2 regions of the Variovorax sp. P4_B11 genome follow, and region 2 is predicted to be linked to the other one. Evidence: riboswitches for the same ligand, from Rfam matches in the RefSeq annotation. Region 2 holds a riboswitch; the other holds the start of a gene.
What was found. A riboswitch is a leader RNA that binds a small molecule or an ion and turns the genes downstream of it on or off. The one in region 2 is predicted to bind glycine.

Region 1 (5,300 bases), on a different contig from region 2:
GATGGACATGTGTCTTTCTGTGTCTAATGGGTCATTGTCCACAAGCCGGGCCGCCGTGGCGAGTGCCGGATGCCTTTACCGGCCCAAAAGCCCGGACGCTTGGAGTAAGCTGCCCGGACAAGAACCACATACCGGAGCACTCCCATGAGCGACGCCACCAAGCCCTTCGCCTTCAGTCAGTTCGTTCCGGGCTTCGACTTCCTGAAAAGCCTGGCCGGCGCCAGCGCATCGTCCGGCGGGGTGCCCGGCCTGCCGAGCCTGTCGAGCTGGGTGGCGCCGACGCTGAGCGTCGAGGAGGTCGACAAGCGCATCCAGGAGCTCAAGACCGTGCAGTACTGGCTCGAGCAGAACGGCCACGCGCTGAAGGCGACGATCCAGGCGCTCGAAGTGCAGAAGATGACGCTGTCGACCTTGCGCGGCATGAACGTCCGCATGGAAGACCTCGCCAGCGCCTTCACGCGGCCCGTCGGGCCGACGCCCGCGCCGGCACCCGCGTTCCAGGACGAGCCACCGGCCCCGGCCGCCGCCCCGGAACCCGAAACGGAGCCGGAGGTCGAGGAGACGCCGGCGCCGAAGCGGGCCAAGGCCGCGGCCGCGCCGGACGCGGCCGGCGTGGTCGATCCCCTGCAGTGGTGGGGCGCGCTCACGCAACAGTTCCAGCAGATCGCCAGTTCGGCCCTGCAGGACGCCTCGCAACTCAAGGTGCCGGCCGTGGCGCAGCCGCTGGTCGACGCGGTCGGCCTGGGCGCGGGCTCGGCGCCGGCGCCAGCGCCGGCGAAGCGGGCGGCCAAGCCGGCCGCGGCCCGGAAAAAGGCCTCGCCCGCGCGTCGCGGTGCGGCGGCAGCGGCCAAGGGTCCCCCACCGGCGCGCAAGCGCGCGCCTTGAAAGCCGAGCCCATGAAGCTGTTTCCTTCCGGACATGCCACCCATCCGCAGTGGCGCATGGCGGCGGGGTTGGTGCTGGCCCAGTTGCGGGCGCAGATGGCGCTGCCCGACTACGCGCGTTCGCCGACGCTGGGCCTGCTCTACATCACCGACCACTACGGGGAAGACGCCCAGGAGATCCTCGATCACCTGGGGGCCGAACTGCCCGAGATCACCGACTGGACCGGCACCGTGGGTGTCGGCGTGGCCGCCAACAACGCCGAGTATTTCGATGAGCCAGCGCTCAGCGTGATGCTGTGCGAGTTGCCGAGCGACCAGTACCGCGTGTTTTCCGGCGTAGCGCCGCTCGCCAGCTCGGAAATGAGCGGCTTCGCGGCCCATACCGCCCTGGTGCACGCCGACCCGCGCACGCCCGAGCTCGGCGAGCTGATCGCCGAGATGGCGGAGCGCACCGACACCGGCTACCTGTTCGGCGGCCTGTCGTCGGGCCGGGTCGGCTCGCTGCAGTTCGCGATCGGCGGCAACGGCAACATCCGCGGCCATGGCGCGGTTGGCGGCGTGTTCTCGGGCGGCCTGTCGGGCGTGGTGTTCGGCGAAGGCGTGCGGCTGGTCTCGCGCGTGACCCAGGGCTGCCAGCCGGTGTCGCGCGAACGCGAGATCACCGAGGCCGACGGCAACCTGCTGCTCGAGCTCGACGGCGAGCCCGCGCTCGACGTGCTGCTGGCCGACCTGCGGGTGTCGCTCGATGCGCCCGAGCAGGCGATCGATGCCGTGCGCGCCACGCTGGTCGGCCTGGCCGAGGCCGGCAGCGACGGCGTCCGGCGCACCGGCGACCTGGGTGCCGACGTGCGGGTGCGCCACATCATCGGTCTCGACCCGACGCGTCGCGGCGTGGCGATCGCGGATGTGGCGGCGGCCGGCATGCGCATGAGCTTCTGCCGCCGCAACGTGCAGGCCGCGCGTGCCGACCTGAGGCGCGTCTGCGCCGAGATCCGCGAGGAACTGGAGCCCCAGGAGCAGACGCTGGCGACCGCGCGCGAGATCGCGGCCGGCGAGGCCGAGGCCGCGCCGCATCCGGCGCGCCGCATCGCGGGCGCGATCTACGTCAGCTGCTCGGGCCGCGGCGGGCCGCACTTCGGAGCCCCTGGCGCCGAGCTGCAGATCGTGCGCCATGCGCTCGGCGACGTCCCGCTGGTCGGCTTCTTCGCCGCCGGCGAGATCGCCCGCAACCACCTCTACGGCTATACCGGCGTGCTGACCGTCTTCGCGAGCGATGACTGAGGACCGCTGCGCAGCCCGGTGAAGGCGAAGTCGACCTCCGGCGCCAGCCCGCTGACGATTCGCGCGATCGACTTGCCGGAGCCGCAGGCGTGGGTCCAGCCCAGCGTGCCGTGGCCGGTGTTGAGGAACAGGTTGGGCAGCCTGGACGCCCCGATCAGCGGCACGTTGCTCGGCGTCGCCGGGCGCAGCCCGGTCCAGAACTGGGCCGCGGAGGCGTCGCCGGCGCCCGGGAACAGTTCCTCCACGCGCCGCACGATCGCCTCGCAGCGCACCTGGTTCAGGTCGCGGTCGTAGCCGTTGAGCTCGGCGGTGCCGGCAATGCGCAGGCGGTCGCCCGCGGCCGAGGTGTAGCGCGAGAACACCAGCTTGAACTCGTCGTCGGTCAGCGAGACCTGGTGCGCCTTCGAGGCGTCCCGGACCGGCATCGTCACCGAGTAGCCCTTGGCCGGATAGATCGGCAGCCGGATGCCCAGCGGCGCGGCCAGGAGGGGGCTCAGCGAGCCCATCGCCAGCACGTAGGCGTCGCCGCGGATGCGCTGGAAGCGGCCTTCGTCATCGGTCGCCTCGACGTGGTCGAGGCGGCCGCCGGCTGCGCGCAGCGCGGTCACGGTATGGTTCATGAGGAAGCGCACGCCGGCTGCCTCGGCCAGCCCGGCCAGCCCGCGCGCGAAGCGGTTGGCATCGCCCGATTCATCCTCGGCCGTGTAGGTCGCGCCGGCCAGCTGCGGCCGGATGTGCGACAGCGCGGGCTCGAGCCTCACGGCCTCGTCGGCCGAGATCACCCGCCGGTCGCAGCCGAGCGCGCGCATCTGTTCGGCGGGCTCCAGCGCGGCGTCGAACTCCTTCTGCGTCGTGTAGAAGTGCAGGATGCCCTGCGTGCGCTGGTCGTAGTCGATCCCGGTGTCGCGCCGCAGCTGCTGCAGCGTGTCGCGGCTGTAGGTGCCCAGGCGCACGATCTGCTCGATGTTGTGGCGGGTGCGCGCCGGCGTGCATTCGCGCAGGAACGAAAGGCCCCAGAGCCACTGGCGCATGTCGGCGCGGATGCGGAACAGCAAGGGCGCATCTTCCTTGCCGAGCCATTGCAGCACCTTGAGCGGCGCCCCCGGGTTGGCCCAGGGCTCGGCATGGCTGACCGAGATCTGGCCGCCGTTGGCAAAGCTGGTTTCCGCCGCCGGCGTGGCCTGGCGGTCGATCACGGTCACATCGTGGCCGAGTTGCTGGAGGTAGTAAGCCGAAGTCACGCCGAGCAGGCCGGCGCCAAGAACGATCACGCGCATATCGAGAACCCTTGATGGTTGCAGCGCTCGAACGCAACGGAGACGGCATGCTGTCGAAACGAAAGCAACCGGACCGTGCGTCCAAGTTGCCGCTCCCCCTGTCCTCGGTACCTGAGAGATTCACCCGCTGCGCCCGCAGCGGGTTTGCTCCTTCGGTGCACCACGCGCGGCGTGATGGCTCTCCAGACGGCTTTGACAGTGAACTGCAGTACGAGCCCATCGCGTGGGCCGACCTGAGCGTTTATGGGAGTTTGCGCCTTCGGTGGGGCCCCTGGGCCCGCTCTCCTGCAGTGGGCGGATTGTAGCGGGTAGGGCCTGTTCACACTATTTCCGGGGTCGCGAAGGCTTGCCAGGACGGGCCAATCAAGGCGCGCGACGCGGCATGTGCGTTGGCACATGCAAGGAGCGCAACGCCGAGTGGCTCGTCCTGGCAGGCCTTCCCTGCGGGTTGCCGGGCCAAGGGGCCGTCTGCGGCGTTGCCCGCGCTTGCAAGGCGAAAGCCTTGCTGCGCGCGGGCGCCTTGCATCCAGCCCCTTCGCCCGGCAACGCGATCCCCGGAAATAGTGTGAACAGGCCCTAAGGGCGCCGGAAGGCGAAGTCGAGTTCGGGCCGAAGTCCGCTGACGATCCGCGCGATCGACTTGCCCGCGCCGCAGGCATGGATCCAGGTTCGAGCGCCGGGCGCGGTGTTCAGGAACAGGTTGGGGAGGCGGGTCTTGCCGATCATCGGCAGCCGGTTGGTGCTGGCCGCGTGCATGGCGGTATCGAAACTGGCCCGCGCGGCGTCGGCGACGCCGGGCAGCAGCATCTCGGTGCGGCGCACGATCGCCCGGAAGCGGTCCGAGTCGGGCTCGGCCTCTTCGTCGAGCCCGGCCCGCACGACGGCCCGGACCTGCAACTGGTCGCCGGCCGGCGTTTCGATGCGCGTGATGCGCAGCTTGCCCTGGCGGTCGCGCAAGGGCATGCGCGGCGCCAGCGAAGGGTTCAGGATCGGCATCGTGACGATGTATTCGCGCACGAAGCGCAGCGGCATGTCGATGCCCAGGTCTTCGGCGTGCGGCACGCTCGACGCACCCAGCGCCAGCACGTAGGCCTGTCCGCGCAAGGTGGTCGGCTCGCCGGCGGCATCGAGCAGCTCGACATGGTCGATCCGGCCGTTGCGTTCCTTGAGCGACACCACGGTGTGCCGCGTCATGAAGCGCACGCCGGCGGCGCGGCACAGGAACACCAGGCTGGCGGCGAACTGCGCCGGATCGCGCGCCGGGTCTTCCTGCGCGTGGGTCGCTCCGGCCAGCTTGCCGCCCATCGCCTTCAGCGCCGGTTCCAGGACGATGGCTTCGTCGGCCGACAGCAGCCGTTCCTCGCAGCCGAGGCTGGACCAGTGCGTGGCGCCGGCCGTCCGGACCCGGAAGGCCTCGGGATCGGTGTAGATGTTCATCAGGCCGGCCGAGCGCGAGCCCTGGGGCACTCCGGCTTCGTCGCGCAGGGCGCGCGCGCTCTTGCGGCTGTACGCCGCCAGTCGCACGAGATGGTCGAGGGGATCGCGCTTGGCCGGCGTCCCGACGGCCCGGTCCATCAGCCTGGAGAGGCCGCGACGGATGCCGCTGCACAGCCTGGACAGCTTCCTGCCGCGCCGGGGCGATGCCGCTGCGGCCGGCGCTGCGGTCGACTGCTCGGCGGTCGCCAGGCCGCGTGCCTTGGCCGCCGGCGTCGCATGCCGGTCGACCACGGTCACTTCGTGTCCGAGCTGTTGAAGATAGTAGGCCGAGGTCACGCCGAGCAAGCCCGCGCCAAATACAACCACGCGCATGTCCGAATCCTTTTGGGAGGGCATGAACGGCGGGCGTTAGCGCTTACTG
Region 2 (18,039 bases):
CTCGGGCGTCTTCGACTGGGTCGCGATCGGCGCCACGGCCAGCGCGGACGGCGTGATGCCGAAGCCGGCCAGCACATTGACCTTGTCGTTGACCACCAGTTCCTGGGCGATGCGCTTGGTGACATCGGGCAGGCCGGTGTCGTCCTTGACGATCAACTGGACCTTCTTGCCGGCGACCGTGTCGCCGTGCTGCGCCATGTAGAGCCGCGCGGCGGCTTCGATCTGGCGGCCGGTGGAGGCCTGCTGGCCGGTCATCGGCAGGATCATCCCGATCTTGAAGGTGTTGTCCTGCGCGTGGGCCAGAGGCATGGCCAGCGCGATGGCGGTCAGGCCGGCAGCCTGTACGAGGTGGCGACGAAGCATGGAACTCTCCTAATTCAATGGGATGCGGAACGGGGGATATTGTGACCAGATGCAAGCAAGCCGGAGCGCCGGCAACTACCTAGCCTTCAGGCCGGAGCAGCGAATTCTGCGCGATCAGCACATCGGTTGCGCGATGATCGCGCAAGGTGTGCGCTATCACGGGTTGTCGGGCCGCCAGGCGGAGTCGAGCGTGATCGTGCCGACCGCCCGCGAGACGCAGGCACAGATGCGGCGGCCCGATGTCTTTTCGTGGGCGCTCAGGAACACGTCGCGATGGTCGATCTCGCCCTCGATCGCCAGCACGTCCATTGCGCACAGCCCGCATTCGCCGCGCCGGCAGTCCCACAGGGTCTGGACGCCGGCGCCTTCGAGCGCTTCCAGCAAGGTGCTGTCGGCAGGCACGGTGATCGCCAGTTGGTGGCGCGGAATGCGCACCTCGAAGGCCTGGGTCGGGAGCCGGCCGCTGCTGCCGAAGGTCTCGAAGCGCAGCTCGGCCTGCGGCCGGCCGGCGGCGGCCCAGGCCTGCCTCACCGCTTCGAGCATCGGCACCGGTCCGCAGGCGTAGAGCTGGCCGCCCGCAGGCAGCGCGGCGATCTCGGCGGCAAAGTCGATCGGCGCACTGCCGGCGAAGGCCTGCAGGCTGGCGCTCGAATGCGGCGCCAGCGCCTCGCGCAGATCCGCCAGGTAGGCCAGCTCGGATTCGTTGCGGGCGCCGTAGAGCATGCGCACGGGGACGCCGCTGCGCGCGGCCAGCGCGGCCAGGCGCTGGGCCATGTAGACCAGCGGCGTGATGCCGATGCCGCCCGCCACCAGCAGGTAGCCCGGCGCCGTCAGGTCGAGGCCGAAGTGGGTCTGCGGCTCGCTCACCAGCAGCCGGTCGCCGACCACCAGCCGCCACATCGCGAGCGAACCGCCGCGGCCCTCGTCCAGCCGCTTGACCGCGATCCGCCAGGCGCGGCCGTCGGGTTCGCCGACGACCGAGTAGGAACGGTTCTGCATGCGCCCCGAACCGGGCGCGCCGACCAGCACCTGCACCTGCAGGTGGGCGCCGGGCTCGTGTCCGGCCACGATGCCCGACTCGGGCGTGATCTCGAACTCGCGCACCGTGGGGCTGAGGTCCTTGATGGCGCTGATGCGCGCCGGCATCCAGTGGATATCGCTTTTCATCTTCGAACTGCCTTCATGCGCGTCGGCGGATCAGCTGCACCCCCGGCAAGGGATGGTTGTGCGCGCCATGCAGCACTTCCCTCAGGTTGCGCTGCGCGATGCGGCTGTGCTCGCGCATCAGCGCCTCGGCACGCGAGCCTTCGCGGTTCTCGATCGCGTCGAGCACCTGGCCGTGCTGGTCCTGCGCGATCAGCAGCATGTCGCGGGCGGCGGGCGAGTTGGCCTGCACCACCACGAAGCCCGAGGGCGAGGCGAACGGCAGGTTGATCACGCGCTCCATCTGCTTGGCGATCAGCGCACTGCCCGCCATCTCGGACAGCAGCCGATGGAACTCCTCGTTGAAGGCGACGTAGCGCGAGAAGGCCGCGTCGTCGAGCGCCGGCTCGCGCAGCAGTTCGTCGATGCGGCGCAGGCAGGCCCTCGCCTCTCGCAGCACCACCGGCGGCGCGCCGCGCTCGGCCGCCAGCCGCGCCGACAGGCCTTCCAGCGTTCCGCGCAGCTCGATGGCGTCGGCCACGTCCCGCTCCGAGAAGGTGCGCACCGCATAGCCGCCGTTGGGCAAACCCTCGAGCAGCCCCTCCTGCTCGAGACGCATCAGCGCGCTGCGCACCGGAGTGCGCGAGACGCCCAGCATCTCGGACACCGCCACTTCGGCGATCCGGGCACCGCCGGCCAGATCGCCGGCCAGGATCATCTCGCGCAGCCGCAACTGGGCCTTGACCGCCTGCGAGCTGCCGGGCTCGACCGGCTCGCCGCTCAACGGGCACCCCCGGCAGCTTCGATCGGGATGGTCGGCGCGCGCGGCTGCTCCCGCGCCACCATCTGGTCGATCAGCCGCCGCGCCCACATCGCCCCGGCGTCAATGTTGAGGTTGTAGAAGCTGTAGTCGGGCCGATCGTCGATCGCGCGCTGCTGGGCTTCGAGCACCCGTTCGTCCTCGCGGAAGATGCCCGCGACGCCCTCGCGCAGCTGGTGCGTGAGCCGCTGCTCGCCGACGCAGTAGTTGCGGGCAAAGGCCCAGAAATAGAGGCAGCTCTTGTTGGTCTCGGGCGTGATGGTGTTGAGCACATAGCCGTTGACGCCCTTGCTGCGGTCGCCCGGCCGGCCGTCGCGCGGCACCGCGCCACTGCCCGCCTCGGCCACGCCGACGTCGATGTTGACGGTGCACGGCCCCTCGAATCGGATGATCTGCCAGCGGTCCACCTTGCCCCGGTAGCCGCGCGCGTAGTGGATCTGCCCGGCCCAGAACGGCGGCGCATCGATGGCCTCCATCCAGCGGGTGACCGTGGCCGAGCGCTCGCCGTGGGTGGCGACGAAAGGCGCCTCGGCCACCGCGCGATTGCCGATCGACGAGCCGTGAACGAAGGTCTCGTGCGTCAGGTCCATGAGGTTGTCGACCACCAGCCGGTAGTCGCAGGCGACCCGGATCATCTTGCCGTCGCCGGCCCAGGCAGGGTCGTCGTTCCAGTGCATGTCGGGCACCAGCGCCGGGTCGGCCTTGGCCGGGTCGCCGGGCCAGACCCAGACGAAGCGGTGTTTCTCGACCACGGGATAGGAGCGCACGCAGGCCGAAGGATTCAGCGTCTCCTGGCTCGGCATGAACGTGCAGCGGCCCTGGCTGTTGTAGACCAGCCCGTGGTAGCCGCAGACCACCTCGTCGCCCTCCAGCCGCCCCAGGGACAAGGGCATGAGGCGATGCCAGCAGGCGTCTTCGAGGGCGGCGACCTGGCCATCGGTGCGCCGGTAGAGCGCCAACTTCTGGTTGCAGACCGTGCGCGCGAGCAAGGCGTGCGAGACCTCGACGTCGTAGGCGGCCGCGTACCAGGCATTGAGCGGGAAAGGACGGACTTCGGCTTTCATGGGATACGCAATGTATACAACGATGCGATAAAGTCCAAGATATTTCACCTTGACAAGGGTAAGTACCGATCTTTCTGTATCCATTCCATGGGCTTTCTGTGCGGATACGATCGACCGTTCTTTTCCCAGATACGACGGAGCCATCCCATGTCCCAGCACGCGTCCCTGCCTGCCCGCTACGACCACGTCGGCAGCTTCCTGCGCCCCCGGTATCTGCTCGAAGCCCGCGAGCAGAAAGCCAAGGGCGAGATCACGCCCGAGCAGCTTCGCAAGGTCGAAGACAAGGCCATCACCGAGATCGTCAAGTTCCAGGAAGACATCGGCCTCAAGAGCATCACCGACGGCGAGTTCCGCCGCACCTATTTCCACATCGACTTCCTCGAGCAGCTCGGCGGCGTGAAGAGCGACATCCCGGTCACGATCCGCAAGCCCGACGGCACCGAGGAGCTGGCGCCGCCCGTGATGCGGGTGATCGACAAGGTGCGCCACGTGAAGAACATCCAGCTCGCGGACTTCGAGTACCTCAAGAGCCAGGTGTCGGCCGGCAACACGCCCAAGGTGACCATCCCCTCGCCCACCATGCTGCACTTCCGCGGCGGCCGCGCCGGCATCAGCCGCGAGGCCTATCCCGAGCTCGACCCGGTGTTCTACGACGATGTCGCCAACGCCTACGGCGACGAGCTGCGTTCGCTCGCCGCGGCCGGCTGCACCTACGTGCAGATGGACGACACCAACCTCGCCTACCTGTGCGACGAGAAGATGCGCGAGGCGGCCCGCCAGCGCGGCGACGACCCCAACGAGCTGCCGCACCGCTACGCCGCCTTCATCAACAAGGTGGTGGCGCAGAAGCCCGAAGGGATGATCCTCGCCATGCACCTGTGCCGCGGCAACTTCAAGAGCACCCACGCGGCGGCCGGCAACTACGAGCCGGTCGCCGAGGCGCTGCTCAAGGAGATGGACCTCGACGCCTACTTCCTCGAGTACGACGACGCCCGCTCGGGCGATTTCCGGCCGCTGCGCTTCCTGCCCAAGGGCAAGACCGTGGTGCTGGGCCTGGTGACCACCAAGTTCGGCGAGATGGAGGACAAGGACGAGCTCAAGGCCCGCATCGAAGCGGCCGCCAAGTACGTCTCGCTCGACCAGCTCGCGCTGTCGCCGCAGTGCGGTTTCTCGAGCACGGTGCACGGAAACAACATCGCGGTCGAGGCACAGCGCGCCAAGCTGCGGCTGGTCGTGGAAACGGCCCAAGAGGTCTGGGGCTCGACCTGAGGCGCCAACCGTGGTGAAGTAGCGTCATGTCCATGAAGCTCTTCACCGCCCCCCTCAGCATGTTCGGCGCCAAGGTGCAGATCGCGGCGCTCGAGAAGGGCGTCGCCTTCGAGTGCGTGATGGTGCCCTTCGACCGCGACGACCGCTACGACCCGAAGCACCCGCAGGTGCTGCGGGTCAACCCGAAGCGGCAGGTGCCGGTGCTGATCGACGGCGATGTCGAGCTGTTCGACTCGACGCAAATCTTCGAATACCTCGAGGACCGCTTTCCGGAGCCGCCGCTGTGGCCTGGCAACGTCGCGGCGCGGGCGCGAGCCCGGCAGCTCGAACTGAAATCGGACGAAGTCTTCTTTCCCCACGTGATCAAGCTCTTCGGCCTGCAACAGGACATGGAAAGTCCGGCGGCGCTGGCTGCCTGCGCCGGCTGCGCCCGCTTCTACGAAGAACTCGAAGCGAAGCTGGCCGACAGCGAGTTCCTGGCCGGTCCCTACTCCTTCGCCGACATCGCCTTCTACATGGCGCAGGTGTTCGCCGAGCGCAAGGGCGCGCCCATGACCGCGGCGACGCCCAGGCTGCTGGCCTGGCGCGAGCGCGTGGGTGCGCGCGGTCCGGTGCGGGACGTGGTCGGCCCGATGATGAACTTCCTGGCCTCGCAAGGGCGCCCGGTACCGGCCCATCTGCAGGCCCTGGTCCGCTCGTGAACCGGATCGACGACCTGCTCGACTGGCTGCCCTCGCCCTCGCAGCACCTGCTGGTGGTGACTTTTGCCTTGCTGGTCTACGTGCTGACCACCCGCGCGCGGCGCGAGCAGCGCGCCCCCACGACCGCCATCGCCTGGGTCATGGGCCTGGCGCTGCTGCCCTACGTGATCCTGCCGATGTACCTGCTGTTCGGGCAGCGCAAGCTCCGGCCGGTGGGCAGGCCGCGGCCGCCGCGCGCGGCGCCGGCGGGGCACTGGGCGGCCGAACTGGTCGAGAGCTTCGGCCTCGCGGCACCCAGCCTCTGCGAGGTGCGCCTGCATTCCGACGGCGCCGCGGCGCGTGACGCGCTGTTCAAGGTGATCGAGGGCGCGCAGCGATCCATCGACGTCTCGACCTTCATCATCGGCGACGACGCGCTCGGCCACGAGGTGATCAACCGGCTCTCCCGCCGGGCCCGCGGGGGCGTCAAGGTCAGGGTGCTGCTCGACGGCTTCGGCGCCCTGTCGCTGCCGCGCACGCACTTCGATTCGCTGCGCGACGCCGGCGCCGAGGTGGCGGTGTTCCGACCGATCTTCAGCCTGCGCCGCAGCGGCCCGCGCAACCTGCGCAACCACCGCAAGCTCACGATCGCGGACGACCGCTGGCTCTGGTCCGGCGGCAGGAACCTGGCCGGCGAATACTTCACCGGCAACGATGCGCACCCGGTGGCCTGGCGTGACCTGTCCTTCGATCTGCACGGCGACGTGGCGACCGCGGCGGCGCGCCAGTTCGACCATGACTGGGCCTCGGTGCGCGGTCGGCAGTCGCGCCCCATTGCCGGCGATGCCGGCCCGCAAGAAGGTGGCAGGCCGGCGCAGTTCCTGCCCAGCGGGCCCGACCAGACCGAGGACACGGCGCAGGCGCTGCTGATCGACGCCTGCTTCCGCGCCGAGCACCGCCTGCTTGCCGTCACGCCCTACTTCGTGCCCGGCGACGGACTGCGCGACGCGCTGCGGCTGGCGGCCCGGCGCGGCGTGCAGGTGACGATCGCGATTCCCGGCCGATCGAACCACCGGCTGACCGATTTCGTGCGGGCCCGCAGCATGCGCGACCTGGCACGTGCCGGCGTGGTGTTCAAGATGCTGCCCTACATGGCCCATGCCAAGGCGGTGGTGGTGGACGAAGACCTGGCGCTGTGCGGTTCGATCAATCTCGACCTGCGCAGCCTGCTTCTCAACCACGAGGCAGCGGTGGTGTTCTATGGCCGCGCCGAGATCGACGAACTGGCGCATTGGATCGAAACCACCGCCTCGGCCGGCGAAACCTACCGGGCGCGCACGCCCGGACTGCTGCGCGACGTCGCCGAGGGCCTGCTGCTCACGATCGCCTTCCAGCTTTGAGCCATGCGCGGGAACATGGCCGATGTTCGATACTCCCTTCCTGTCCACGACATCAGGAGAGCTTCATGGGAACCATGATCGAATTCAAGCGCCCGGATGGCGGCGCGGTGCAAGGCTATCTGGCCGAAGCCGAGAAGGCCTTCGGATCGGTGGTCGTGATCCAGGAATGGTGGGGGCTGAACGACCAGATCCTCGGCGTCGCCGAGCGTTTCGCTCAAGCCGGCTTCACCGCGCTGGTGCCCGATCTCTATCGCGGAAAGAAGACCGTCGAGGCCGAGGAAGCCCACCATCTGATGAGCGGGCTGAACTTCGCCGAAGCCGCCTCGCAGGACGTGCGCGGCGCGCTGCAGTATCTGAAGGCGCGCGGCGGCAAGGTGGGCGTCACCGGCTACTGCATGGGCGGCGCGCTGACCTTGCTGGCATCGACGATGGCGTCCGAGGCCGATGCCGCCGTCATCTGGTATGGCTATCCGCCGCTGGAGTATGTCGATGCCTCGAAGATCACCGTGCCGTTGATGGCACATTGGGCCACGCAGGACGCGGCGTTCGCCATCGCGGGGGTCGATGCCCTCGAAGAGAAGCTGCGCGCGGCGGGCGTGCGCTATGAAGGGCACCGCTACCAGGCGCATCACGCCTTCGCCAACGAAACCGCGCAGGGCCCGGGCCGGATCCCCATCACGCAATACGACGCCGTGTGGGCCCGGCTCGCATGGGATCGCACACTGCGTTTCTTCGGCCGGGAACTCGCCTGACCGGCCGGCCTACTTCTGCTTGTTGGTGTAGCTGGCGTTGCCCAGTCCGGTGCCGATGGTCAGCACCGCCCAGCGCTTCACATCCTGCATGAACGGCAGTTCGCTCAGGCCCTGCACCACCGCATCGTTGTGCAGCAACGCGACCGTCGGCTCGCCGCCGATGGTCGGCAGCCGCTTGCACAGCTCGGTGGGGAGGTGGAAGTTGTCGCTTTCCCAATCGCCGGGCAGGTTCTGCGCGCCGCGCGAGATGGATCCGTCCTTGCGAACGAGCCCGGGGCAGGCGATGCCGATGAAGGGCGCGAGCCGGATGCCCTGCCGCTTGCAATAGCCTATCTGGGCCCCGAGTATTTCAGCCAAGCGGTCGATCAGCGCCTTGCGGCTCGGGCTGTCGTCCGCATGGCGCCACTTCTCGCGCCGCACCACCTTGGCCTTCGACAGGTCGGCTGCGCGCTTCTTGCGCAGCTTGACGATGCCGCAGCGTACGTTGGTGCCGCCGATGTCGAGCGCGAGGATCGCGTCGTGGCCTTTCAGCATCGGCGGCGGCACCAGATGCACCCATCCCAGCAGGCCGCCGTCGTCCGGCTCGTGGCAGATACGGGCCAGCTGCACGGAAACATTCATGTCCTGCAGGATCGCTGCCGCCTGCAGCACCGCGCGCTCGCCCACGTCGCTGCCCGGGAAGCCGCCGCCGATCACGATCCGCTGCACGCCATGCCACGACGGCTGGCGCAGGAAGCGGTCGATCACCCAGGCCAGTTCCTCGGCGAACTGCTCGATCACGCCGTGAACCACGTCCGCGGCCTCGGAACTCTTGGTTTCGCCCAGTGTCGCGTCGAGTTCGCTCTTGCTGAGGTCCTTGGAATGCACGCCGCCCAGCGGGTCCTTGCCCTTTCGGCGACGGCGCTGCCGCCAGCGCTCCAGCAATTGCCTGAAGGCGGTCTGGCTGGCCTGGTCGCCGATGAAGCCGTCCTTGTCGCGCAGCTGGAGGCTGTAGCCCTCGACCGTCACGGCGGGCAGTTCGCGGGCGCCATGCGCGGCGGGGCCTTCGGCGGGCGGCCGATCCGATGCGGGTTCGTCGTTCTTTTTCATTCGGGGTGGGATCCTTCAATCGGCCGTGGCGTCGAGGATCAGCCGGGCGGTCTCTTCGGGCTGGTCCCAGTGGGGATAGTGGCCGCAGCGCTCGAACCAATGCAGCCGCGCATCGGGAAACAGCTGTTGCGCGCGTGCCGCCTGGCTCGGAAGGCAGATCCTGTCGAGCCGGCCCCAGCCGATCACGACCGGCTTCCCGAGCGTCCCGACGGCGGAGCCCTCGAGCGGCGATCCGCGCACGAAATCCCTCAGCATGAGACTGAGGGACGGGGCGGATGCGAAGCTGTGCATCTCCTCCAGCACCAGCGCCGGCGGCAGCCGACGCGCCTGGGACGAGAACCGGGCCAGCAACAGCATGCGCGACCATTCGTGGGCAGCCAACGCGGGCATGGCGAATGCGAGGCCTCGCGCCAGCCGCATGGAGAGCCACAGCGAGGCCTGGTACGCCATGCGCTCCCAGCCGGCCCAGAACCCGCTCGGTCCGAGCAAAACGACCGTGCCCAGCACTCCGCCGCGGCGCGCCAGCTCGAGCACCAGGCGCGCGCCGAACGAACTGCCGACCGCATCGACACCCAGCAGGTCGTGCTCGCCGAGGAAGCGGGCCACGGCGGTCGCCAGCGTGCGCATCGACACCTCGCCTTCCAGTGGCGGACTCTTGCCGAAGCCCGGCAGGTCGAGCGCGACCACGGCGCGCTCGGCAGCCAGCGGGTCGAGGATGGTCTGCCAGGTCCGCCAACTGCTGCCCAGCCCATGCACCAGGAGCAGGGGCTTGCCTTGACCGCGACGGATGTAGTTGATCAGCACGTTCGGACTGTGCAGGGCGGCCGAGCGGCGCCACATCAGCGGCACGCACGATCGGTTGTAGGAGAAAGGGAATCTTCACCCCCCATGAGGCCGCGGCCGGGCCTGGCGCCGATACACTGGCCGCGATGCAACTGCTGCGCTGCACCGGGCTCGCTGTCCTGGCCTTCATCCTGCTGCTGGGCGCCGCCGTGGCCGCGACCGCCCAGGAGCAGGCGCTGCGCATCGGCTCCAAGCGCTTCACCGAGTCCTACATCCTGGCCGAGGTGCTGGCCCAGACCGCTGCGCCCAGGACCGCGGTTGCGCCTGTGGTGCGGCAGGGGCTCGGCAACACGGCCATCGTCTACGAGGCCCTGCGCTCCGGCGGGATCGACCTCTACGCCGAGTACACCGGAACCATCGCGCTGGAGATCCTCAAGGGCTCGCCATCGATGACGCGCGAAGCCATGAACGCCGCCCTGCGGCCGCTCGGGCTCGGCGTGGCCGTGCCGCTCGGATTCAACGACGGCTATGCGCTCGCCATGCGCGCCGCCGACGCCGACCGGCTCGGCGTTCGCACCCTGAGCGATCTGGCCGGCCAGCGCGAACTCCGCTTCGGCCTCTCGAACGAGTTCATCGGCCGCGCCGACGGCTGGCAGGGCCTGGCGGCGCGCTACGGCTTCAGCCAGACGCCGACCGGGCTGGACCACGGCCTGGCCTACGAAGCCATCGCCGCCAAGCAGGTCGACGTCATCGACATCTACACCACCGACGCCAAGATCGACCACCTGGGCCTGCGCGTGCTCGCGGACGACAAGGGCTACTTCCCGCGCTACGACGCCGTGCTGCTGTACCGGCTCGACCTGCCGGCGCGGCTGCCCGCCGCCTGGGCCGCCCTGCAGCCGCTCGAGGGCCGCATCGACGAGCGCTCGATGATCGCGATGAACGCGCGCGCCGAACTGCAAGGCGTGGCCTTCGACGTCATTGCGCGCGACTTCCTGGCGACGACGCAGCCGGGTTCGCCGGCCGCCCTCCCGTCCGACAACGCCGCCCGCGGCTTCATGGCCAAGCTGTTCGGCCCCGACCTCGGCCGGCTGGCGCGCCAGCACCTGCTGCTGGTCGCGATCTCGGTCGGCGTCGCGATCCTCATCGCCGTGCCGCTCGGGATCGCGGTGTTCGCGCATGTGCGGCTGCGCGCCCTGGTGCTGGGCCTGACCGGTCTGCTGCAGACCATCCCCTCGCTGGCGCTGCTGGCCGTGCTGATTTCGCTGCTGGGCGCGATCGGCACGCTGCCGGCGCTGATCGCGCTGACGCTGTATTCGCTGCTGCCGATCATGCGCAACACCGTGACCGGGCTGGCCGAAGTTCCCGCCGGCCTGCGCGAGGCCGGCACCGCGCTCGGCATGACCGGCGGCCAGAACCTGCACGTGGTGCTGCTGCCGCTGGCGCTGCCCACGCTGCTGGCCGGCGTGCGCACCGCGACCACCATCGCGATCGGCACCGCCACCATCGCCGCCTTCATCGGCGCTGGAGGCTTCGGGGAACGCATCGTGACCGGGCTCGCGCTCAACGACCGCGCGCTGCTGGTCGCCGGCGCCGTGCCCGCCGCGGCGCTGGCACTGCTGAGCGAGGCGCTGTTCGAGGCGCTCGAACACCTGATGCGCCGGCGCCGCGGGCAACTGCCGCCCAGCGCCTAGACTCGGCCTCAAAAAAAGGAGCGCGACTGCGTCCGTGAAAATCCCGACGAGGTGAAGCTTGCTATTGCGGCATAGTCGCAGGCTGCCTTGCGGGCCCGGGCCCGAACTCTTTCCCATTCTGGAGACATCCCCATGAAATTGCGCCAACTGGCCGCAGGCCTGATCCTCGGCTTTGGCATCGCGAGCGCGGCCCTTGCGCAGACGACGATGAAGATCAGCATCTCGACCTCGCAGAACTCGCACCAGGGGGTCGCCATCGACACCTTCGCGAAGGAAGTCGCGACGCGCACCAACGGCCGCTACAAGGTCGAGACCTTCTACAACGGCTCGCTCGGCGGCGAGCGCGAATCGATCGAGGCCGTGCAGCTCGGCACCCAGGAACTCGCCTTCTCTTCGACCGGCCCGGTGCCGAACTTCGTGCCCGAGACCAAGATCCTCGACGTCCCCTTCCTGTTCCGCGACAAGGCACACGCCCGCGCCGTGCTGGACGGCCCGATCGGGCAGGACATGCTGGTCAAGTTCGACGCCAAGGGATTCAAGGCGCTGGGCTGGGGCGAGAACGGCTTCCGCCACATGACCAACAGCAAGCGCGACGTGAAGGCGCCCGAGGACCTCAAGGGCCTGAAGATGCGCACCATGGAGAACCCGGTGCACATCGCGGCCTACAAGGGCTTCGGCATCATCACCACGCCGATGGCCTTCCCCGAGGTCTTCACCGCGCTCCAGCAGGGCACGGTCGACGGCCAGGAGAACCCGCTGCCGGTCATCATCTCGGCCAAGTTCGACCAGGTGCAGAAGCACCTCACCTTGACCGGCCACGTCTACTCGCCCTGCATCTTCGTGATGAACAAGGCCGCCTTCGACAAGTTGAGCGCCGCCGACAAGCAGGCCTTCCTCGACGCCGCCAAGGAAGCCATCAAGGCCAACAGGGCCCGCGTCGACGAGGACGACGCCAAGGGCGTGGCCGACCTGCGCGCCAAGGGCATGACCGTGATCGACAACGTCGACAAGGCCAAGTTCGTCGCCGCGCTGGCGCCGGTCAACGCCGAGTTCGAGAAGCAGTTCGGCAAGGCCAATCTCGACAAGATCCGCGACGTCAAGTAACCGGCTGCCGCGAAACTCCTCGCGGCAGCACGCGCCCGCACAGCCTGCGCTGGCGGGCGTTTTTTTGTCCGAACCCTGATGCGCCCATGAAATCCGCCTTCCTCGCACTCGACCGCTGGACCACCGGCCTGGCGATGGCGATCGCCTGCTTCATGCTGGTGGTCGCCTCCTCGCTCGGCGTGTTCCAGATCGTCACTCGCTTCGTGCTCGAACAACCGGCCGAATGGTCCGAGATCCTGATCCGCATCAGCCTGATCTGGATGGTCTTCATGGGCATCCCGACCGCCTTCCGCCAGGGCGCGATGGTCAGCGTCGACGTGCTCTACCGCTGGAGCCCGCCCAAGGTCCGCCGGGTGCTCGACTGGGTCGTGTGCCTGGCCGCGCTGAGCCTGATCGCGGTGATCATCTGGTGGGGCTGGGACTACGCGCAGCGCGGCAGCGTGCAGTCGATGGCTGGCCTCGAATCGGTCTCGATGTTCTGGGCCTACGTCGCGCTGCCGGTGGGCGGCCTGTTCTGCGTCGTCGGCATCATCGCCAACCTGATCGACCCGAAGCGCAACGAACTGGAAACCGCTCAATGACCCTCGTGATGATCACGACCATGGTGGTGTGCTTCGCACTCACCATCTCCGTCGCCGTTTCCATCGGCCTGGCCTCGGTGCTCGGCATCCAGGCCTCCAACGCGAACATGCTGATCTCCGTCAAGGAGATGTTCAACGCGATCAACAAGTTTCCGCTCGCCGCCATTCCCTTCTTCATCCTGGCCGGCAACCTGATGGAGACCGGCGGCATCTCGCGCCGCCTGGTCGACTTCGCCAAGAGCCTGGTGGGCGGCGTGCAGGGCGGGCTGCCGATGACCTGCGTGCTGACCTGCATGATCTTCGCGGCGGTGTCGGGCTCCTCGGTGGCGACCACCTTCGCGATCGGCGCGATCCTGATCCCGGCCCTGATCAAGCACGGCTACCCGGTCGGCTACGCCGCCGCGCTGCAGGCCACCAGCGCCGAACTCGGCGTCATCATCCCGCCCTCGATCCCGATGATCCTGTACGGCGTCAGCGCCGAGGTCTCGATCGGCGAGCTGTTCATCGCCGGCTTCGGCCCGGGCATCCTGATCAGCCTGGCGCTGATGGCCTTCGTCTACGTCTATTGCAAGTTCAAGGGACTGGGCAAGAACGACGGCGACGGCCGGCTCGGCGTCGCCACCGCGACCTGGCGCGCCGGCTGGGCGCTGCTGATGCCGGTGATCATCCTGGGCGGCATCTACGGCGGCATCTTCACGCCCACCGAGGCGTCGGCGGTGGCGGTGCTCTACGCGCTGATCGTCGGCACGCTGATCTACCGCGAGATCAGGCCGGCCGACCTCTATGCGGTGCTGCGCAAGTCGGTGGTGTCCTCGTCGGTGATCATGTTCATCATCGCCAACGCCGGCCTGTTCGCCTTCCTGATCACGCGCGCCGGCGTGCCCGACGCCATCGGCCGCTGGCTGCAGGAGGTGCTGCAGTCGCCGGCGATGTTCCTGCTCGGCGTCAACGCGGCGCTGTTCGTGATCGGCATGTTCATCGAGACCAGCGCGGCGATCATCGTGCTGGCGCCGATCCTGGCGCCGGTGGCGATGCACTTCGGCATCGATCCGGTGCACTTCGGCCTGGTGATGGTGGTGAACCTGGCGCTCGGCATGATCACGCCGCCCTTCGGCGTCAACCTGTTCGCGGCCTGCACCGTGGCACGGATTTCACTCGACCGCATCGTGCCCTACCTGGTTCCGTTCGTGCTGGTGATCCTGGCCTGCCTGATGGTGGTCACCTACGTGCCCGGCATCTCGCTCGGGTTGCGCGACCTGGTCTATTCGAAGTAGCGCGGCCGCCGAAATCCACGACCGGAGGACGCGATTCCCTTACACTCCAACGGTCAGGAGAGCGTCCCGCCGCGGTGGGGCCGCCGAAGGCGCAGGTCCCCCGAACCAAGGGCCCGAACGCTCAGGCAAAAGGACTGACAAGACGCCCCAATTCAGGGCGTTTCCTTGCTGGAGAGAGGCGGTTGGTCGCGAAAGTCGCGTCGCACCGCCCACCGAAGGAGCAAACCCCGATCGTGGGGCGAATCTCTCAGGTAAAGCGGACAGCAGGGGTGGCCCATGGCTTCTCGCCATGGAACAAGCACTGCCCCTTTTGGAGAACCGCCCTTGGCTGCCGCATCCGACGATCTGCTGAAGACCCCGCTCCACGGCCTGCACCTGGCGCTCGGCGCCCGCATGGTGCCCTTTGCCGGCTATTCGATGCCGGTGCAATATCCCACCGGCCTGATGGCCGAGCACAAGCACACGCGCGAGGCCGCGGGCCTGTTCGACATCTCCCACATGGGACAGCTGCGCCTGGCCGGGCCCGATGCCGCCGCCGCCTTCGAAAGCCTGATGCCGGTCGACGTCATCGGGCTGGCGCCCGGCAAGCAGCGCTACGGACTGCTGCTGAACGAACAGGGCGGCATCCTCGACGACCTGATGTTCTTCAACGAGGGCCACGACTCGCTGTTCGTCATCGTCAACGGCGCCTGCAAGCAGGCCGACATCGCCCACATCCAGGCCCGGATCGGCCAGCGCTGCCAGGTGCTGCCGATGCCCGACCACGCCCTGCTCGCGCTCCAGGGCCCGCAGGCCGCGGCCGCGCTGGCCAGGTTGTCGCCCGGCGTCGAGCGCTTCGTCTTCATGACCGGCGGCGCGGTGCAGATCGGCGGCATCCCGGCCTTCGTCACGCGCAGCGGCTACACCGGCGAAGACGGATTCGAGATCTCGGTCGCCGCCAAGGACGCCGAAGCGCTGGCCCGCCTGCTGCTGGCCGAGCCCGAGGTCAAGCCGATCGGCCTGGGCGCGCGCAATTCGCTGCGGCTCGAGGCCGGCCTGTGCCTCTACGGCAACGACATCGACGAAAGCACCACGCCGGTCGAGGCCGCGCTGGGCTGGGCGATCCAGAAGGTCCGGCGCAGCGGCGGAGCGCGCGAAGGCGGCTTCCCGGGTGCGGCCCGGGTGCTGGCGCAGCTCATCGCCGTCAATGGAACGGCCGGCCATCTCGACCACGAGACACTGAAGCGCAAGCGCGTCGGCCTGGTGGCGCTGGAGCGCGTGCCGGTGCGCGACGGCACCGTGCTCGAGTCCTTCGAGGGCTTGGCCATCGGCCAGGTCACCAGCGGCCTGCTCGGCCCCAGCGTCGACCGGCCGATCGCGATGGGCTATGTCGCGCTCGCCTATGCCGAGCCCGGCACCCGGATCCAGGCCATGGTGCGCGGCAAGCCGGTGCCGATGGAAGTCAGCACGATGCCCTTCGTGCCGGCCCGCTACCACCGGGGCTGACAGTCCCTCACCCGATTTTTCCAAGCCAGACTTTCTTCAAGGAGTTTTTCCCATGACCCTCAAGTACACCAAGGACCACGAGTGGGTGCGCCCCGAAGCCGACGCGGCGCTGGTCACCGTCGGCATCACGGTGCACGCGCAGGATGCGCTCGGCGACGTGGTCTTCGTCGACCTGCCCGAAGTCGGCAAGGGCTTCGCGCAGGGCGATGTCGCCGGTGTCGTCGAATCGGTCAAGGCCGCGGCCGACGTCTTCATGCCGGTCTCGGGCGAAATCACCGAGGTCAACGAGGCGCTGCGCGCCGACCCCTCGCTGGCCAACAGCGCGCCGATGGATGCGGGCTGGTTCTTCAAGCTGCGCATGAGCGACCCGACCCAGCTCGAGGCGCTGCTCGACGGGACCGCCTACGAGAAGTTCTCCGCCGAAAGCTGATTCCCGCACCATCACCCGAGCCCTCCATGCCGACTCCCGTGCCTTCCCACCTCTCGCTGCGCGACCTCCAGAACGCCGAGGAATTCATCGCCCGCCACATCGGCATCGAAGCCGACGACGAGCAGACCATGCTCGCTGCGGTCGGTTCGACCACACGCGCCGAACTGATCGACGGCATCGTGCCGCCGGCGATCCGCCGCAGCCGCCCGATGCGGCTACCGGCGCCGATCACCGAGGCCGACGCGCTGGCCGAGCTGAAGGCGATCGCGGCGAAGAACAAGGTGGCCAGGAGCTTCATCGGCCAGGGCTACTACGGCACCCACACACCCGGCGTGATCCTGCGCAACGTGCTCGAGAACCCGGCCTGGTACACCGCCTACACGCCCTACCAGGCCGAGATCTCGCAGGGCCGCATGGAGGCGCTGGTCAATTTCCAGACCATGGTCTGCGACCTCACCGGCATGGCGATCGCCAACGCCTCGATGCTCGACGAGGCCACCGCGGCCGCCGAGGCAATGACGCTGGCCCGGCGCAGCGTCAAGAGCAAGAGCAACGTGTTCCTGGTCTCGGGCGACTGCCATCCGCAGACCATCGAGGTGATCCGCACGCGCGCCGCGCCGCTGGGCATCGAGGTCAAGGTCAGCACCGCGTCCGAGACCCTGCCGCATCTGATGGCCAGCGGCGGCTTCTTCGGCGCGCTCGCACAGTACCCCGCCACCACCGGCCAGGTGCACGACCTGCGTCCGCTCGCCGGCTACGCACACCAGTGCGAAGCCGCCTTCTGCGTGGCAGCCGATCTGCTGGCCTTGACGCTGCTGGCACCGCCCGGCGAGTGGGATGCCGACATCGTCTGCGGCACCACCCAGCGCTTCGGCATGCCGATGTGCAACGGCGGCCCGCATGCGGCCTACCTGGCTTGCCGCGACGAGTTCAAGCGCTCGCTGCCCGGCCGACTGGTCGGCGTCAGCGTCGACACCCACGGCCAGCCGGCCTACCGGCTCGCGCTGCAGACGCGCGAGCAGCACATCCGGCGCGAGAAAGCCACCTCCAACATCTGCACTGCGCAGGTGCTGCCGGCGGTGGTCGCCAGCATGTACGCGGTCTACCACGGGCCCGAGGGTCTGCGCCGCATCGCGCAGCGCGTCGCCCTGCTGACGGCGGTGCTGGCCCAGGGCCTCGAACAGATGGGCCGCGAGCTGGTCAACGGCACGGCCTTCGATTCGCTCACGATCCAAACCGGCGAGGACACCCAGGCCATCCACGAACGGGCCCTGGCTGCCGGCGTCAACCTGCGCCATCGGCTGCAGCATCACCTGGGCCTGTCGCTCGACGAGACCACCACGCGGGCCGACGTCGAGATGCTGTGGAGACTGTTCGCAACGGCCGGCACGCGGGGACCCGACTTCGACGCCATCGCCGCCACGGCGCAGCTGCGCCTTCCCGAGGACCTGCGCCGCAGCAGCGCTTTTCTCACGCACCCGGTGTTCAACACCCACAAGAGCGAGACCGCGATGCTGCGCTACATCCGCAGCCTGAGCGACAAGGACCTCGCGCTCGACCGCAGCATGATCCCGCTCGGCAGCTGCACCATGAAGCTCAACGCCACCAGCGAGATGATCCCGATCACCTGGCCCGAGTTCGCGAACATCCACCCCTTCGCACCGGCCGACCAGTTGCATGGCTACGCACAGCTCGACGCCCAGCTGCGCGCCTGGCTCTGCGAAGCCACCGGCTACGCGGGCATCAGCCTGCAACCCAACGCCGGCTCGCAGGGCGAGTACGCGGGCCTGCTCGCCATCAAGGCCTTCCATGAAGCCAGGGGCGACACGCAGCGCAACGTCTGCCTGATCCCCTCGTCGGCGCACGGCACCAATCCGGCCAGTGCCCAGATGGTCGGCATGAAGGTGGTGGTGACCGCCTGCGACGCCGACGGCAACGTCGACATCGACGACCTGCAGCGCGCCTGCGAGAAGCACAGCGCCACGCTGGCCGCGGTGATGATCACCTACCCGAGCACCCACGGCGTGTTCGAGACCCGGGTCAAGGAACTGTGCGAGATCGTGCACGCGCATGGTGGCCGGGTCTATGTCGACGGCGCCAACATGAAC

Region 1: linked by a shared signal. The riboswitch ahead of AC1DYD_RS00860 (D-amino acid dehydrogenase) and the one ahead of gcvT (glycine cleavage system aminomethyltransferase GcvT) in region 2 are both predicted to bind glycine.

The regions. Positions count from the first base shown of each region.
Region 1 covers NZ_JBFUHO010000001.1:156,570-161,869, forward strand. The annotation lists gene AC1DYD_RS00845 (VOC family protein) at 1-9, opposite strand, end outside; gene AC1DYD_RS00850 (PhaM family polyhydroxyalkanoate granule multifunctional regulatory protein) at 145-885, shown strand; gene AC1DYD_RS00855 (FIST signal transduction protein) at 897-2,165, shown strand; gene AC1DYD_RS00860 (D-amino acid dehydrogenase) at 2,126-3,442, opposite strand; glycine riboswitch at 3,531-3,638, opposite strand; glycine riboswitch at 3,639-3,740, opposite strand; gene AC1DYD_RS00865 (FAD-dependent oxidoreductase) at 4,019-5,251, opposite strand.
Region 2 covers NZ_JBFUHO010000004.1:268,715-286,753, forward strand. The annotation lists gene AC1DYD_RS06870 (ABC transporter substrate-binding protein) at 1-363, opposite strand, end outside; gene AC1DYD_RS06875 (PDR/VanB family oxidoreductase) at 520-1,530, opposite strand; gene AC1DYD_RS06880 (GntR family transcriptional regulator) at 1,544-2,290, opposite strand; gene AC1DYD_RS06885 (aromatic ring-hydroxylating dioxygenase subunit alpha) at 2,287-3,390, opposite strand; gene AC1DYD_RS06890 (5-methyltetrahydropteroyltriglutamate--homocysteine S-methyltransferase) at 3,538-4,659, shown strand; gene AC1DYD_RS06895 (glutathione S-transferase family protein) at 4,692-5,360, shown strand; gene AC1DYD_RS06900 (phospholipase D-like domain-containing protein) at 5,357-6,739, shown strand; gene AC1DYD_RS06905 (dienelactone hydrolase family protein) at 6,814-7,491, shown strand; gene AC1DYD_RS06910 (ROK family protein) at 7,501-8,580, opposite strand; gene AC1DYD_RS06915 (alpha/beta fold hydrolase) at 8,596-9,420, opposite strand; gene AC1DYD_RS06920 (ABC transporter permease/substrate-binding protein) at 9,510-11,057, shown strand; gene AC1DYD_RS06925 (TRAP transporter substrate-binding protein) at 11,190-12,161, shown strand; gene AC1DYD_RS06930 (TRAP transporter small permease) at 12,248-12,742, shown strand; gene AC1DYD_RS06935 (TRAP transporter large permease) at 12,739-14,016, shown strand; glycine riboswitch at 14,061-14,159, shown strand; glycine riboswitch at 14,175-14,290, shown strand; gene gcvT (glycine cleavage system aminomethyltransferase GcvT) at 14,341-15,501, shown strand; gene gcvH (glycine cleavage system protein GcvH) at 15,554-15,931, shown strand; gene gcvP (aminomethyl-transferring glycine dehydrogenase) at 15,958-18,039, shown strand, end outside.